2 regions of the Blastococcus sp. SYSU DS0539 genome follow, and region 2 is predicted to be linked to the other one. Evidence: riboswitches for the same ligand, from Rfam matches in the RefSeq annotation. Region 2 holds a riboswitch; the other holds the start of a gene.
The links. Region 2 has a riboswitch for cyclic di-AMP ahead of ACI790_RS12040 (NlpC/P60 family protein). Riboswitches for the same ligand answer to the same signal wherever they lie in the genome.
Positions count from the first base shown of each region.

Region 1 (7,210 bases), on a different contig from region 2:
ACCGTCGCCACCGGGCTGGACGGACCCCGCCAGCTGAGCGAGTACAAGGGCCACCGGCTTCTCGTCGCCGAGTCCGACACCGGTGAGGTCACCTGGATCGACCCGCGCCGGGGCACCACGCGGACGATCCTCAGCGGCCTGGGCAACGCGCAGGGCGTCGACTACGTGCGCGGGCTGATCTACGTCGCGGTCGGCGAGTTCGTCCCCCCGCCGCCGGAGGAGGGCTCCCCGCCGGCCGACGTGCCGGCCGACGTGCCCAGCCAGGTGCTCATCGAGGCGACGCCGGGCGGGGAGATCCTGCGGACCTGGGACCTGCTCCAGTACGAGCTCGACAACAACCCCGACGGCCAGGAGCAGTTCGTCGACGGCGAGCCGTTCGAGACGCTGTCCAACCCGTTCGCGGTGCTCGCCCAGCCGCACCGGATCCTCGTCTCCGACGCGGGCGCGAACGCCGTCCTCTCCATCGACCGGAAGTCCGGCGAGATCAGCACCTTCTTCGTCCCGCCGGTGGTCACCGACGTCGACGGGTGCGCGGAGGCGTTCAACAACCCGGACACCGTCGGCTGCGACTCGGTGCCCACGGAGATCACCGAGGGGCCGGACGGGAAGATCTACGTCGGCACGCTCGGCGCCGAGGTGCCGGGTGCGGGCCGGGTCTACGTGCTCGACAAGCACGGCCACCAGGTCGACGTCATCGCGGATCTGACCAGCGTCACCGGGGTCGCCGTGGACCACAAGGGCACGGTCTACGTCTCGAACGTGCTCGAGGGCATGCCGATGGGTGAGGGCCCGCCGCCGGCGGACTTCGACCCGTCGACGGTCGGCGAGGTCACCCGGATCGCCCGGGACGGCTCGCGCGCCACGGCCGACGTCACCATGCCGACCGGGCTGGAGGTCGAGGGCCGCGACCTGTACGCCTCGGCGTGGAGCATCGCCGGCTTCCTGGGCATGCCCTCGGCCGGTGAGATCCAGCGGATCTCCCCGAGCGCCTTCGTGAGCGCGGCTCCCTGATCCGGCGCAGCAGACCGTGATGGCGGTCGGGGGGCCCGGGGGCCGCCCGCCCGCCCACGCCGTTCCCGGGCCGGGTCAGGGCAGGCCGGCGTGCGGAACGGCGACCTGCCTCGACACCAGCACCGCCTCGCGCACCGGCGCCCGCGTGTGCTCGTAGAAGTCCGGTGCGCAGCACATGAGCAGCGTGCGGCCGTCCTCGCCGCCCAGCGCGCAGGCGTAGACGCCCATCCCGGCCGGCGCGGCGATCTCCGCCACGATCGTCCCGCCGGGTGCGATGCGCAGCACCCGCGAACCGAAGCCGTCGGCGACCCAGACGTGCCCGTCGGCGTCCAGGGTGCAGCCGTCCGGGGCGACGACGACCTGCCCCATCAGCTCCTCGACCGAGTCGCCCACCGGCTCCGCACCGAGGGACGCCCACACCCGCTGCTCGCCCAGCGAGCCGTCCGGGCCGATCGCGAAGGCGGAGAAGCGGTTGCCCCACGTCTCACCGACGATCAGCGTCGCGCCGTCCGGGGTGATCACCGAGCCGTTCGGGAAACGCAGCCCCTCGGCCACCACGGTGACCGTGCCGTCCGGGTCGACCCGCTTGAGGGACGCCGGGGCCGGCGCCCCGCCGCCCATCAGGTCGAAGCCGAAGTCGCCCACGAACGCCCGGCCGGACGCGTCGACCACCATGTCGTTGAGAAGGCCGGTGCACACGTCGGAGAGGTCGGCGTGCGTCGACACCTCGCCGTCGGTGACCCGCAGCAGCCGGTGGTCCTTCATCGACACCACGAGCAGCGAGCCGTCCGGCAGCCAGCCCAGCCCCGACGGCTGGTTCTCCACCTCCAGGACGACGGTCTCCGCGCCGCCCTCGGCCGGCACCCGGCTCACGGTGTGCCGGTAGAAGTCCGACACCCACCACTGCCCGTCGCGCCACCGCGGCCCCTCGAAGTAGGAGCCGCCCTCCAGCACCGTCCGGAACTCTCGATCAGCCATGGAGCGGCACGCTATGCCTCTCCGTGCCCGCCGACGAGACGGACGGCGACGTCGCGACCTCGGGTTTCCCGTCCCGAGGGCTGGGCACGGCTCGGGGCATGGCGACGGAAGACGCGCACCGATGAGCGTCCGGAGCGTCCTCGAGCGCGCGGTCGGCGCCGTCGGGCGGTGGCAGATGCTCGATGCGCCCGGCTACCAGGTCGAGCACGGGATCTCGCTGACATTCCTGCTCGCCGGCCGGTACGCCCGCCCGCTGCAGGACCTCCTGCACGGCGTCTGGCTGGGGCATCCGGTGCACCCGTTCCTCGTCGCCGTGCCGATCGGGTCCTGGAGCGCGGCGGCGCTGCTCGACGGGCTCGACGCGACCGGCCGCGGCGGGCCGGGCGCCGGGCAGGCGGCGCGCACGGTCGTCGGAGTGGGGATCGCGGGTGCGGTGGGCGCCGCCGCGACCGGGCTGACCGACTGGCAGCACGCCCACGACGAGGCCCGCCGCGTCGGCCTGGTGCACGCGGCCCTCAACAGCACCGCGCTGGCGCTCTACGCCTGGTCGTTCGCCGACCGCGGCCGCGGCCGCGCGGTGCGGGCCCGGGTGACCGCCGCCGCCGGCTACACCGTCGTCCTGGCCAGCGGCTACCTCGGCGGCGTCCTCTCCTACCGGCACCGGCTCGGCGTCGACCACGCCGGAGGCAGCCGATCGCCGCGCACGTTCACCCAGGTCGCGCGGCTCGCCGACCTCCCGGACGGCGAGCCGTTCGCCGTCGACGCCGATGGCGTCCCGGTGGTGCTGGTCCGCACCGACGGCGCGGTCCGCGCGGTCGGCGGGCGCTGCCCGCACATGGGTGGCCCGCTGGGGGAGGGCTGGCTGCACCGCGACGAGCTCGTCTGCCCGTGGCACGGCTCCCGGTTCGACCTCGACACCGGGTCCCCGGCCCAGGGCCCGTCCACCGCACCGCTGCCCTGCTACGACACCCGCGTCCGCGACGGCGCGGTCGAGGTCCGGCGGCGGGCCCGGTGGCGCAGCCCGACGGCGATCACCACGGCCGAGGAGGCATCCCGATGAAGGCCGACGAGGTCCTGATCGCGCACCACGACGTGCTGCGCGGGCTGCTCCGCGAGCTGGCGGAGAGCCCCGCTGCGGACGTCGACCGGCGCGAGGAGCTCCGCGACCGCTTCCTCCGCGAGATCGAGATCCACGCCCAGATCGAGGACGAGCTGTTCTACCCCGCCGTCCCCGACGTCTCCCCGCTGCTGGCCCTCGCGCACGCCGAGCACCGGCAGATCGACGACCAGGTCGCCACCGTCATGCGGATGGACGTCACCGATCCGGAGTTCGCCACCGAGGTGCGCATGCTGGAGAAGACGGTGCGCCACCACACGATGGAGGAGGAGCAGCGGATGTTCCCCCAGTCGCACGCCCTCGGCGAGGAGCGCCTCGAGCAGCTCGGCGATCAGCTGCGCGCGCGGCAGCAGGAGCTGGCCGAGTCCGGCGGCATGCGGCTCATGGTGCGGCTGAAGCGGGCGACCCTCCGCTCCCGATAGCGGTGCGGACGGTGCCCGGTCGTGCGCGCACGACCGGGCACCGTCCGCAGCCGGGATCAGACGACGCGGCGGGCGGTGTTGTAGCCCCACATCGAGTCGACCGGGACGACCGCCACCGGCTGGCCGAAGGTCGACGAGTGCACCATCAGCCCGTCGCCGATGTACATGCCGACGTGGCCCACCGGGTCGTAGAAGAAGATCAGGTCACCGGGCTGCAGGTTCGCCCGGTCGACGTGGACGCCCGCCGTCGCCTGGACCCGCGAGGTCCGCGGGATCTCCACGCCCGCGGCCTGGTAGGCCGACCAGGTCAGACCCGAGCAGTCGTAACCGCCGGGGCCGGTGCCGCCCCAGACGTAGGGCTTGCCCTGCTGGGCGAGCGCGGTCTCCACCGCGACCTGGGCGGCGTGCGTCGGTGCGGCGACCGGGGCGACGGTCACGGTGACCGCACCGCCGGTGTCACCCGCGCCGGCGGCGGCAGCGGGCAGCGGGGAGAGGGCGATGCCCGCTCCGGTGACGAGGGCGAGCGCCGCCCCGCGGAGGGACCGGCGGGTGATCGAGGACGTGCGAGTAGTCGTCATGGACGACGGGTTCTCCTGTTCTCCGACAACCGCCTACCGGGTTAGCTGACGGGTTCGGGCGGGGAACTCGCCCGGCGCTCCCGGGCATGCCGGACGCGCTTCACCCCAGTGCTGCGGTGGGTCCCCGGTCCAGGCGGCGGGATGTGCTCCGACGCCCGGTTCGGCGGTGTCCGCGCGGGTGTCACCGGGGGTGGTGACGACGGGAGCCCGGGCGGACCGGCGACGACGCTAGGCATGTCACGGAAAGGTCACAAAGCGGGCCGCACGGCGTCTGCGCGGCTCCGGCGGGAGGACGACGGAGCCCGGCCGGAACCGCGACTCGCGAGCGGACCTCGGCTGATCCCGGTATGGCGTCCGGCTGTGCTCCGGCCGATCCTCACACCGCGCGATCACCCGCTTACTTCGCGGTTCGCGGCATGCCTGCACTCTCCGTCCACGATCGCGTGCGATCCGGATCCCCGGCGACCGGCCTGGTGACCGTCGCCGCGACCCGTCGGAACCGCGTGCGAGCATCGCCGGGTGGCCCGTCTGCTGATCGCCAACCGCGGCGAGATCGCCGTCCGCATCGCCCGCGCGGCGGCCGCGGAGGGGATGACGTCGGTCGCCGTCACGGCCGCCGACGAGCCCGGCGCCCCGCACCTCGCCGCCGCCGATGAGACGCACCTCCTCCCCGGCAGCGGCCCCGCCGCGCACCTCGACGCCGCGGCGGTCGCGCAGGCCGCCCGCGCCGCCGGCTGCGAGCTGATCCACCCCGGCTACGGCTTCCTCTCCGAGGACCCGGCGCTGCCGCGGGCCGCCGAGGACGCCGGCGGGAGGCTGACCGTCGTCGGCCCCGGCGCCGCCGTCCTGGCGACGCTCGGCGACAAGGTGCTCGCCCGCGAGGCCGCCGAGGCCGCCGGCGTCCCGGTTCCGCGGGGCACCAGCGACGCCACGACCGAGAGGGTCGCCGGCCTGCTCGACGCCACCGGCGCGGTGATGCTCAAGGCGCGGTTCGGCGGCGGCGGCCGGGCCACCCGAATCCTCCGCCGGGGCGACGACGTCACCGCCGCCTTCGCGCAGGTCGCCGACGAGGCCCGCGTCGCCTTCGGCACCGATGCGCTGCTCGCCGAGGAACTGGTCGAGGGCGCCCGGCACGTCGAGGTCCAGGTGCTCGGCGACGCCGGCGCCGACGTCGTCGTCCTCGGGGACCGGGACTGCTCGCTGCAGCGCCGCCGGCAGAAGGTCGTCGAGATCGCCCCGGCGCCGAACCTGCCCGGTGCGGTCCGGAAGCAGCTGCACGACGCCGCGGCGGCGCTCGCCCGGCACGTCGGCCTCCGCGGGCTGGCCACCGTCGAGTTCCTCGTCCCGGCCGGCGACCCCGGGCGGTTCGTCTTCCTCGAGTGCAACCCGCGCCTGCAGGTGGAGCACACCGTCACCGAGGAGGTTCTGGGCCTGGACCTGGTGCGGTTGCAGCTGCGCGTCGCGGCCGGCGCCACCCTCGCCGACCTCGGGCTCGCCGACGGCCCGCCCCGCGCCGTCGGGTGCGCCGTCCAGGCCCGGGTCAACGCCGAGACACTGACCGCCGACGGCGCCGTCGTCCCCTCCGCGGGCACGATCGGGTCGCTCACCCTGCCCGGCGGCCCCGGCGTGCGCGTCGACACCGCCGCCCGGCCGGGCACCGAGGTCAGCCCGCGCTACGACCCGCTGCTCGCCAAGGTGGTCGTGCACGAGCGGCTCGGCGGGCTCGTCGAGGCGCTGGCGCACCTGCACCGCGCACTGGCCGAGGTCGAGGTCCGCGGCGTCGCCACCAACACCGGCTTCCTGCGGGCGCTGCTCACCCACCCCGAGGTCACCGGGGCCACCACCACGTTCGTCGACGACCACCTCGCCGAGCTCGCGCCGGCCGCCACGGCGCCCATCGAGGAGGCCGGCGGGCAGCAGGGGCTCCGCGCTCCCGTCCCCGGCACGGTCGTCGCGATCGAGGCCGGGCCCGGCGCGACGGTCGAGCCCGGCGGAGCGGTCGTCGTGCTCGAGGCGATGAAGATGGAGCACGTCGTCGCGCTGCCGGCCGGGGGCACCGTCCGGCGGGTCGCGGTGCGCGTCGGCGAGACCGTCCGCGAGGGGCAGCTGCTCGCCGACGTCGAGCACGCCGCATCCGGCGAGGAGGAGCAGCTCCGCGAGCTGGACCTCGACGCCGACCGCCCCGACCTCGCCGAGGTCCGCCGCCGCCACGAGATCGGTTTGGACGCCCACCGCACCGAGGCGGTCGCCAAGCGGCACGCCCAGGGCCGGCGCACCGCCCGGGAGAACCTCGCCGACCTCGTCGACCCGGGCAGCTTCCTCGAGTACGGGCCGCTGGTCTTCGCCGCCCAGGAGCGCCGCCGCAGCCGCGAGGAGCTCCAGGAGCGCACCCCCGCCGACGGCGTCGTCGGCGGGCTGGCCGACGTCAACGGCGACCTGGTCGGCCGCGAGAACAGTGCGGCGGTCGTCGTCTCCTACGACTACACCGTGCTCGCCGGCACCCAGGGCATGCGCGGCCACCTGAAGAAGGACCGGCTGTTCGAGCTGGCCGAGCAGCGCCGGCTGCCCGTCGTGCTCTTCGCCGAGGGCGGGGGCGGGCGCCCCGGCGACGTCGACCTCCCGCTCGTCTCCGCGCTCGACACCATGGCCTTCGCGCTCTTTGGCAAGCTGTCCGGCCTGGTGCCGACCGTCGGCATCGCCAGCGGCCGCTGCTTCGCCGGCAACGCCGCGCTGCTCGGCACCTGCGACGTCGTCATCGCCACCGAGGACGCGAACATCGGCATGGGCGGCCCGGCGATGATCGAGGGCGGCGGGCTGGGCGTCGTCGCGCCCGAGGAGATCGGCCCGATCGACGTCCAGCACGCCAACGGGGTGGTCGACATCCGGGTCGCCGACGACGCCGCCGCCGTCGCCGCGGCGCGGCAGTACCTCTCCTACTTCCAGGGCCCGGTCGCCGGCTGGGCCGCCCCCGACCAGCGCGCGCTGCGCCACCTCGTCCCGGAGAACCGCAAGCGGGTCTACGACATGCGCGCCGTGCTGCACGCGCTGGCCGACGAGGGCTCGGTGCTCGAGCTCCGCGACGGCTGGGGCGCCGGCATGATCAC
Region 1 is NZ_JBJHAF010000001.1:289,586-296,795, forward strand. Features, by position in the region: gene ACI790_RS01275 (ScyD/ScyE family protein) at 1-1,011, shown strand, start outside; gene ACI790_RS01280 (SMP-30/gluconolactonase/LRE family protein) at 1,087-1,989, opposite strand; gene ACI790_RS01285 (Rieske 2Fe-2S domain-containing protein) at 2,111-3,049, shown strand; gene ACI790_RS01290 (hemerythrin domain-containing protein) at 3,046-3,528, shown strand; gene ACI790_RS01295 (C40 family peptidase) at 3,585-4,106, opposite strand; cyclic di-AMP (ydaO/yuaA leader) riboswitch at 4,122-4,255, opposite strand; gene ACI790_RS01300 (carboxyl transferase domain-containing protein) at 4,626-7,210, shown strand, end outside.
Region 1: linked by a shared signal. The riboswitch ahead of ACI790_RS01295 (C40 family peptidase) and the one ahead of ACI790_RS12040 (NlpC/P60 family protein) in region 2 are both predicted to bind cyclic di-AMP.

Region 2 (7,210 bases):
GACGGGGCCCGGTGCGTTCAGGGCTCGAGCAGGTGGGCGAAGTCGGCCGCGATGGTCGACCACGACCACCGCTGCTCGACCCAGGCCCGGCCGGCGGACCCCAGGGCGCGGGCCCGGTCCGGATCGTCCAGCAGGCCGTTCAGGGCGGCCGCCACGGCAGCGGGTGAGCGCGGGTCGACGACGTGGCCGGTGACGCCCTCCTGCACCGCCTCCGGCGCCCCACCGGAGGTCCCGGCGACCACGGGCCGGGCGCAGGCCGCCGCCTCGAGGAACACCATCCCGAGCCCCTCGACGTCCAGCCCGCCGCGACGGGTGCGGCAGGGCATCGCGAAGACGTCGCCCGCCGCGTAGTGCGCGGGCAGCTGCCCGTGCCCGACGGGGCCGGTGAGGACCACCGAGTCCTGGAGCCCCGCCCGGGCCACGGCGCGGCGGAGGGATGCCTCGGCCGGGCCGCCGCCGACCAGCAGCAACCGGGCGCCGGGGTGCCGGGCGAGGACCTGCGGCCAGGCCGCCACGAGCACGTCCTGGCCCTTGCGCGGGACCAGCCGGGAGACGCAGACCACCACCGGCGCCTCGCCCAGCCCGTACCGGTCGCGCACCGCTGCCCCGTCGGCCTCCGGGGTGAACCGGTCGACGTCCACACCCGGGGAGAGCTGGGCCAGCCGGGCGCGGCTGCCGAGCGCCGGCGCGAGCCGGTCCCGGGTGTACTCGCTGATGTAGGTGACCACGTCGAGGCCCGCGGCGATCCGCTGCATCACCTGGCGGCTCCCCGGCAGGGCGACCCAGCCCGTCTCGTGCCCGTGGGTGGCGCCGACGAGGTGCCGCACGCCCGCCGCGCGCAGGGTGGGGGCCAGCAGGCCCAGCGGTGCGGCCGCACCGAAGAACGCGGTGTCGCAACCGAACCGGTCGACGAGTTCGACGGCCGCCCGGGCGGTGGCCCGCGTCGGCAGCAGCATTCCCGTCGGGCGGCGCACCACGGGGTACGGCAGCGCAAGGTCGTGCTCGGCCGAGCCGGGCGAGTCCGACGCCAGCACGACCAGCGAGTCCGGCGGACGGCGGGCGAGCAGCGCCGCGACGAACGTCTGGATGCCACCCTGCCGGGGCGGGAAGTCGTTCGTGACGACCAGCGTGCGGGTCATGGTCCCTCCAGGAGCAGCCAGTCCTCGGCCATGGCGATGCGCTCGGCCGCGGTCGGGTGGCTGCCGAAGAACCAGTGCCAGGCGGCCGGCGGATCGGGGTCGGCGAGGTTCGACGTCGCCAGCCGTTGCTGCATGCCGATGAAGGCCTCCGGGTCCCGGGTGAGGTCCAGGGCGCGGAGATCGGCCCGTTCCTCGATCTGCCGGGACACCAGGTTCTGCACCGGGGTGGCGATCAGCCCGCCGACCGCCACCAGGAAGAGCAGCAGCGGCACGACGCGCGGATCGCCGGGTGAGTCCGCGCCCGCGCGCCGCACCAGGCGCGTCGACGTCAGCAGCCATCCGGCCAGCGCGGTGGCCGCCCCGGCACCGAGGGCGCCCATGAGCGTGCCGGTGAGCACGTCGTCGGTGGCCACGTGCCCGAGCTCGTGGGCGACGATCGACTCGATCTCCGCGTCCGGCAGCTCGGCGAGCACCGTGTCGTACAGGACGATCCGCCGGGTCGACCCGAAGCCGGAGACGTAGGCGTTCAGGGCCGTGGTCCGGCGCGAGGCGTCGGAGACCAGGACGTCCTGCACCGGGGTGCCGTTCTCCTCGGCCAGCGCGAGCAGCTCGGTGCGCAGCTCGCCAGCCGGAAGCGGCGTGAAGGTGTTGAACGCCGGCTCGATGACGACCGGGTAGAGGAACGAGCCGACGACGACCAGCGCGGCCGCCGCCCCCCCTGCCCAGGCCCACCAGGTGCGCGGGGCCCGGCGGACCAGCCACAGGACGGCGAGGACGACCGCGGCGCTGATCGCCGCGCTGATGGCCACCGAGACGGCGACGTCGCGCAGCCAGAGCCCCCACCCGCGGGTGGAGAGGCCGTACCGGTGCCGGACGGTCTCGGCGTAGGCGGACACCGGGAGGGTCACCAGGCGACCGACGACCACGAGGGCCGGCACCCCCACCAACACCTGGACGAACCACCGGCCGCCGAACGGTGCGGCCACGGCACGCACCAGCCGCCCGCCGAGCCGGGTCAGGCCGAGGGCCGCCGAGACGGCCAGGCTCAGCGCCAGGGAGAGCAGCGAGGCGGGGCGGAGCGCGGCCGCGAACGCCTCCGCCCGGTCCAGCTGCGCGGGAGGCAGCCCCGCGGAGGGGTCGGGAGCCGTGTAGCCGCCGGGCGGCTCGGGCAGCACGTCCCACGGCGTGCGGACGGCGATGGCGACGGCGAGGGCGATCCCGAGCACGACCGCCGTGACCAGCGCGGCCCGAGCGTCTGGCCGCCCTCCCCGGTTCACCCGGCCGATCCTAGGTGCGCCGTCCCGCTCGCCCGGGAGACGGCGAGGGCCGGCGACCTCCGAAGAGGTCGCCGGCCCTCGTGGCACGGATGCCGTCAGCCGGCGATCCGCCGGGCGCCGTTGTAGCCGCCCATCGAATCCACGCCGGCCACCTTCACCGGCTGGCCGGAGGTGGAGGCGTGCACCATCTGGCCGTTGCCGATGTACATGCCCACGTGGCTGACCGGGCTGTAGAAGAACACCAGGTCGCCGGGCTGCAGCTCGCTGCGGGAGACGGCCTTGCCCATCTGGGACTGCGACCTGCTGGAGTGCGGCAGGGTCACGCCCGCGGCGGCGTAGGCGTAGGACGTCAGCCCCGAGCAGTCGAAGGCGTTCGGCCCACCGGCACCCCAGACGTAGGGATCGCCGAGCTGGGCCAGGGCCGTGTTCACGGCCACCTGGGCGGCGGCGCTGGGAGCGATGACGCCGCTGGGCGCCGGCGCCGGCAGGCTGTCGCCGCCGTGGGCCCGGGCCACCTCGGCCTGCTGCGGCGCGGTGAGCGCGTCGTACCGCCGCTGGTAGTCGGCGATCCTCGACTCGAGGTCCTCCTGCTTCGCGGCGATCTCGTCCACCACGCGCTGGGCGTCGGCGGCGGACGCTGCGGCGGCGTCCCGGGACTCCTCCGCGTCCTCGGACGCCAGCGACGCCTCGGAGAGCACCGCGTTGGTGTGCCCGGCGATCGCGTCGAGGGTGCCGAGCTGGGACACCAGCTGGTCAGCGGAGTCGCTGGACAGCAGGATGTCGAGCTGCGACATGCCCCTGCCGGTGTAGGCGCTGCGGGCGAGCCGGCGGATCTGGCCGTCGAGGGCGTCGAGCCGGACCTGGGCCGCTGCGGCCGCCTCGGTCGCCGCCTCGGCGTCGTCCCGGTGGCGGTCCAGGGCGACCCGCGCCTCGTTCAGCTCCTCGGAGGCGACCTCGAGCTCATGGCTGGCCCGGGCCACCTCGGCCGCGACCTCGTCGGCCGTGCCGGGGACGGCGCTCGCGGCGCCGGGGAGGACGGTGACGGTCAGGGCGGCGGCGGCGCCGACCAGCAGGCCGGAGCGGAGGGGGCCGAAGCGGCGGGCGCTCGACGAGCTGCGCCGGCCGGCGGCGAGAAGCTGTTCGGGGGCGTGCGTCAGTAGTGCGTGAGGGGTCGCCACGTGCGGCGGCTCTCCGTTTCTTCCACTGCAACCGCCGACCGAGTTAGCTGACGGGTTCGGGCTGGGAAGACTGGCCCTATCCCCCACGGGCCGGCGAACCGGCCGCGGGAGAACTCACCCCAGAAGTGCGGTGGGTCCCCGGTACACCCCGGGCGCCGGTGCTGCACGCCGCGCGGTGATTAGGCGGTGTCCGGTCGAGGCCATCCATCGACGGATGACGACCACCCGGCCGAACGGCGACGACCATAACGACCGTGATGCGCCTGTGACAAACGGCAACAGCTGACACGTGTGTGGCGGGCGTCCCGCCCGGCACGGCGCGCCTACCTGCGCATTCACCCGGTCGGGTGAACGCCGGGCCACCCCGACGGGCACGGATCGATCAGCCCGTGCGCCGTCCGGACCCCTCGCCGCCGTGCCCGTCGGAGCCGTCCGGATGCCGCAGGGGTGGCACCAGGCCACCGTCGGCCAGCGCCCGCACGGCCCGGCGCTCGACGTCGTCGAACTCCACCACCACGCCTGGCGGCGGCACCACGACGTCCTCCGCGGCCGCCGCCGACCCGCCCCGGGCGCGGCCGGTCATCGGGACCACCACCGGGTCGGTCCCCTGCCATCCCGGTGGGGCGCCGAGCAGGACGGTCACCACGCAGTCGGCGCAGCCGGTCCCCCGGACGGTGCAGGTGTCGCAGTCGATGAGCATCGCTTCTTCTCCTCCGTGAGTCGTTCCGCACGGTAGGAGGAGACACCGACATTTCCGCCGCGCCGCCGTCCGGCGCGCGCCCGGGGGGCTCAGGTGCCCGCGTACTCCCAGTGCCAGGGCTCCTCGCGCCCGTTCCCGGGATCGGCCCAGGTGGGGTGCAGGAAGCCGAACCGGCCGGCGTTTGCCACCATCCAGGCGTACTGCGGCGTGCCGAAGGTCTGGACGCCGCCGCACAGGTCCACGGCGAGACCCCAGCCGTGGTTGCTCGTGCCGGGGATCGCGGCGAGGGCCGGCTTCTCCCCGTACAGCCGCACCTGGCCGGCGTAGCTGCGGTAGGAGTCGGTGAGGCAGAGCGGAACCCCGAACGCGGACGTGAAGGCGGTGGCCATGGCCCGGTACGCCGCCGCCGCGTCGCAGCGCAGCGAGTGCCCGCCGACGCCCAGCGGGCACATCGCGCTGGGCGGGATGAGCCCGTTGGGGTACCCGCCCCAGGCCCGGCCGCCGTCGTAGCTCGGCGGGTAGACGGTGTTGCCGCACTCGGTCCGCAGGGCGCCCGCGGCCGGCCCGGGGACGGGGACGGCGGGCCGCCGGCCCAGGCTCGGCCGGCCGACGGCCAGCACCTGGTCGGCCGGCAGGGTCCGCACCACGACGGCGCCGGCCCGGGCGTCGGCGGCGAGCATCGTCCGCGGGTCCAGGGCGATCCCCACGTGTCCGAGCCCGGCCTCGCCGGAGCCGAGGAAGACGAGGTCTCCGGGGAGCACGTCGGCGGCGGCCACGGGGGTGGTGGTCGCGAACAGCTCGCCCTGCGTCGCCGGCAGCGGGACGCCGGCCCCCTGGTACGCCGCCTGCACGAGGGTGCCGCAGTCCCAGGAGTCGGGCCCCGCCGTCCCCGGGGCGTACGGCCGGCCCAGCGCCTCCATCGCCGCGCTCACCGCCGCCAGCGTCTCGGCGGGCAGCACCAGCAGCGAGGTCGGCTGCCCGGGCAGCTGCGCCACCCCGCGCTGGGCACCACCCCCGGTGGCCCCCACGGGCGCCAGGCGGTCCGGCAGGCCGCGCGCCGGGTCGCGCAGCGCGGCGGCCGGCAGGCCGTCGACGCCCGCGGCGCGCAGCTGGTCCACGTAGGCCCGCCAGCTGGCCGCCGTCTGCTCGTTGACCTCCACCTGCTCGCGCTGCAGCCGGGCCAGCTGGCGATCGACGACCTGCAGCGCCTCGTCGAGCTCCGCGGTGACCGCGTCCGCGGACGCCTCAAGCTCGGCGACCCGGGCGCTGACCTCGTCGGCCCGCGCCTGCGCCTGCTCGAGCGCGGCCCGGGCCCGCTGCTGCCGGTCCAGGGCGTCCCGCCGGTGCCCCTCCGCGATCCCGATGATCTCGGCGGCGTGCGCGTCGACGGCGGCGAGGAACCCCATGGCGGAGAGCACTTCACCGGGATCGCCCGCGCTGAGCAGGAGGGTCAGCGGGGTGAGCCCGCCGCCGTCCCGGTAGACGGCCGAGGCGTAGCCGGCCACCTCGCGCTGGAAGCCGGCCAGCACGCCCTGGGCGTCGGCGAGCACCGCCTGCGCCTCCTCCACCCCCACCTGCGCCTCGGCGAGCGCCGCGCGGGCGGCGACGACGTCGTCCTGCCGTGCCCGGAGGTCCTGCTGGACCTCGGCGGCGCGCCGCTGCAGCCGGTCCAGGTCACGGCTGTCCAGCACGCCCGAGGTGCCGCCCGGCTGGTCGCTGGGCGCGGCGGCCACCGGCCCCGCGGGCAGCAGCAGCACCGCGCAGGCCGCGAGGACGGCCACCACCGTCCCGCGCCGCGCCGCGGCGGCGAGCCGCGACCAGGTGCGCGCGAGCATCGTGTTCCCTTCCCCGATCCGGGCCGGCGGCGGTGCGGGCGGCTCCACCGGCACGAATGTTGTCCCGCGCACCCCGCAGAAGCCAAGTGGCGGGGCGACCGCGGGGCCCGGCACCCCCCGGTCGGGGGGTGCGGGACGGCCGGCCGGCGGCGCGCGTCCCCCGGACTGTCAGCACCCCGCCCTAGCGTCCGCCGCGTGCCACCCACCGCTCCGCCGCGCTACCAGCAGGTCTCCATCGCCGACGTCGGGACGCCGCTGGCCCAGGTGACCTTCGTCGTCGTCGACCTCGAGACGACCGGCGGCTCTCCGAAGGACAGCGCGATCACCGAGATCGGCGCGGTGAAGGTCCGCGGCGGCCAGGTGCTCGGGGAGTTCCGGACACTGGTCGACCCCGGCCACGAGATCCCGCCCTACATCAGCGTGCTGACCGGCATCACCTCCACGATGGTCGCGACGGCGCCGCGCATCGGCGCCGTCCTCCCGGCCTTCCTCGAGTTCGCCCGCGGGGCGGTGCTGGTCGCGCACAACGCCCCGTTCGACCTCGGGTTCCTGAAGGCGGCCTGCGCCGAGAGCGGGCTGGCCTGGCCCGCCGCGGCATCGGTCGACACGGCCGTCCTGGCCCGGCGGCTGCTCAGCCGCGACGAGGTTCCCAACTGCAAGCTGGCGACCCTCGCCCCGTACTTCTCGGCCACGACGTCGCCCACGCACCGGGCGCTCGACGACGCCCGCGCCACGGTCGACGTCCTCCACGGCCTCTTCGAGCGGCTCGGGCCGCTGGGCGTCACCACTCTCGAGGAGCTCACCGGCCTGACCCGCACGGTCGACCCGGAACGCCGCCGGAAGCGGCACCTCGCCGACGCCGTGCCGCACGGCCCCGGCGTCTACCTCTTCCGCGGCCCCCGGGACGAGCCCCTCTACGTCGGCACCTCCACCGACCTGCGCAGCCGGGTCCGCAGCTACTTCACCTCCGGCGAGCAGCGCAGCCGGATCACCGAGATGGTCGGGCTGGCCCAGCGGGTGGACGCCATCCCCTGCGCGCACGCGCTCGAGGCGGCGGTCCGCGAGCTGCGGCTGATCGCCC
Region 2 is NZ_JBJHAF010000008.1:145,160-152,369, reverse strand. Features, by position in the region: gene ACI790_RS12050 (glycosyltransferase family 4 protein) at 18-1,139, opposite strand; gene ACI790_RS12045 (M48 family metallopeptidase) at 1,136-2,416, opposite strand; gene ACI790_RS12040 (NlpC/P60 family protein) at 2,512-3,594, opposite strand; cyclic di-AMP (ydaO/yuaA leader) riboswitch at 3,612-3,790, opposite strand; gene ACI790_RS12035 (hypothetical protein) at 3,977-4,294, opposite strand; gene ACI790_RS12030 (D-alanyl-D-alanine carboxypeptidase family protein) at 4,384-6,129, opposite strand; gene ACI790_RS12025 (DEDD exonuclease domain-containing protein) at 6,325-7,210, shown strand, end outside.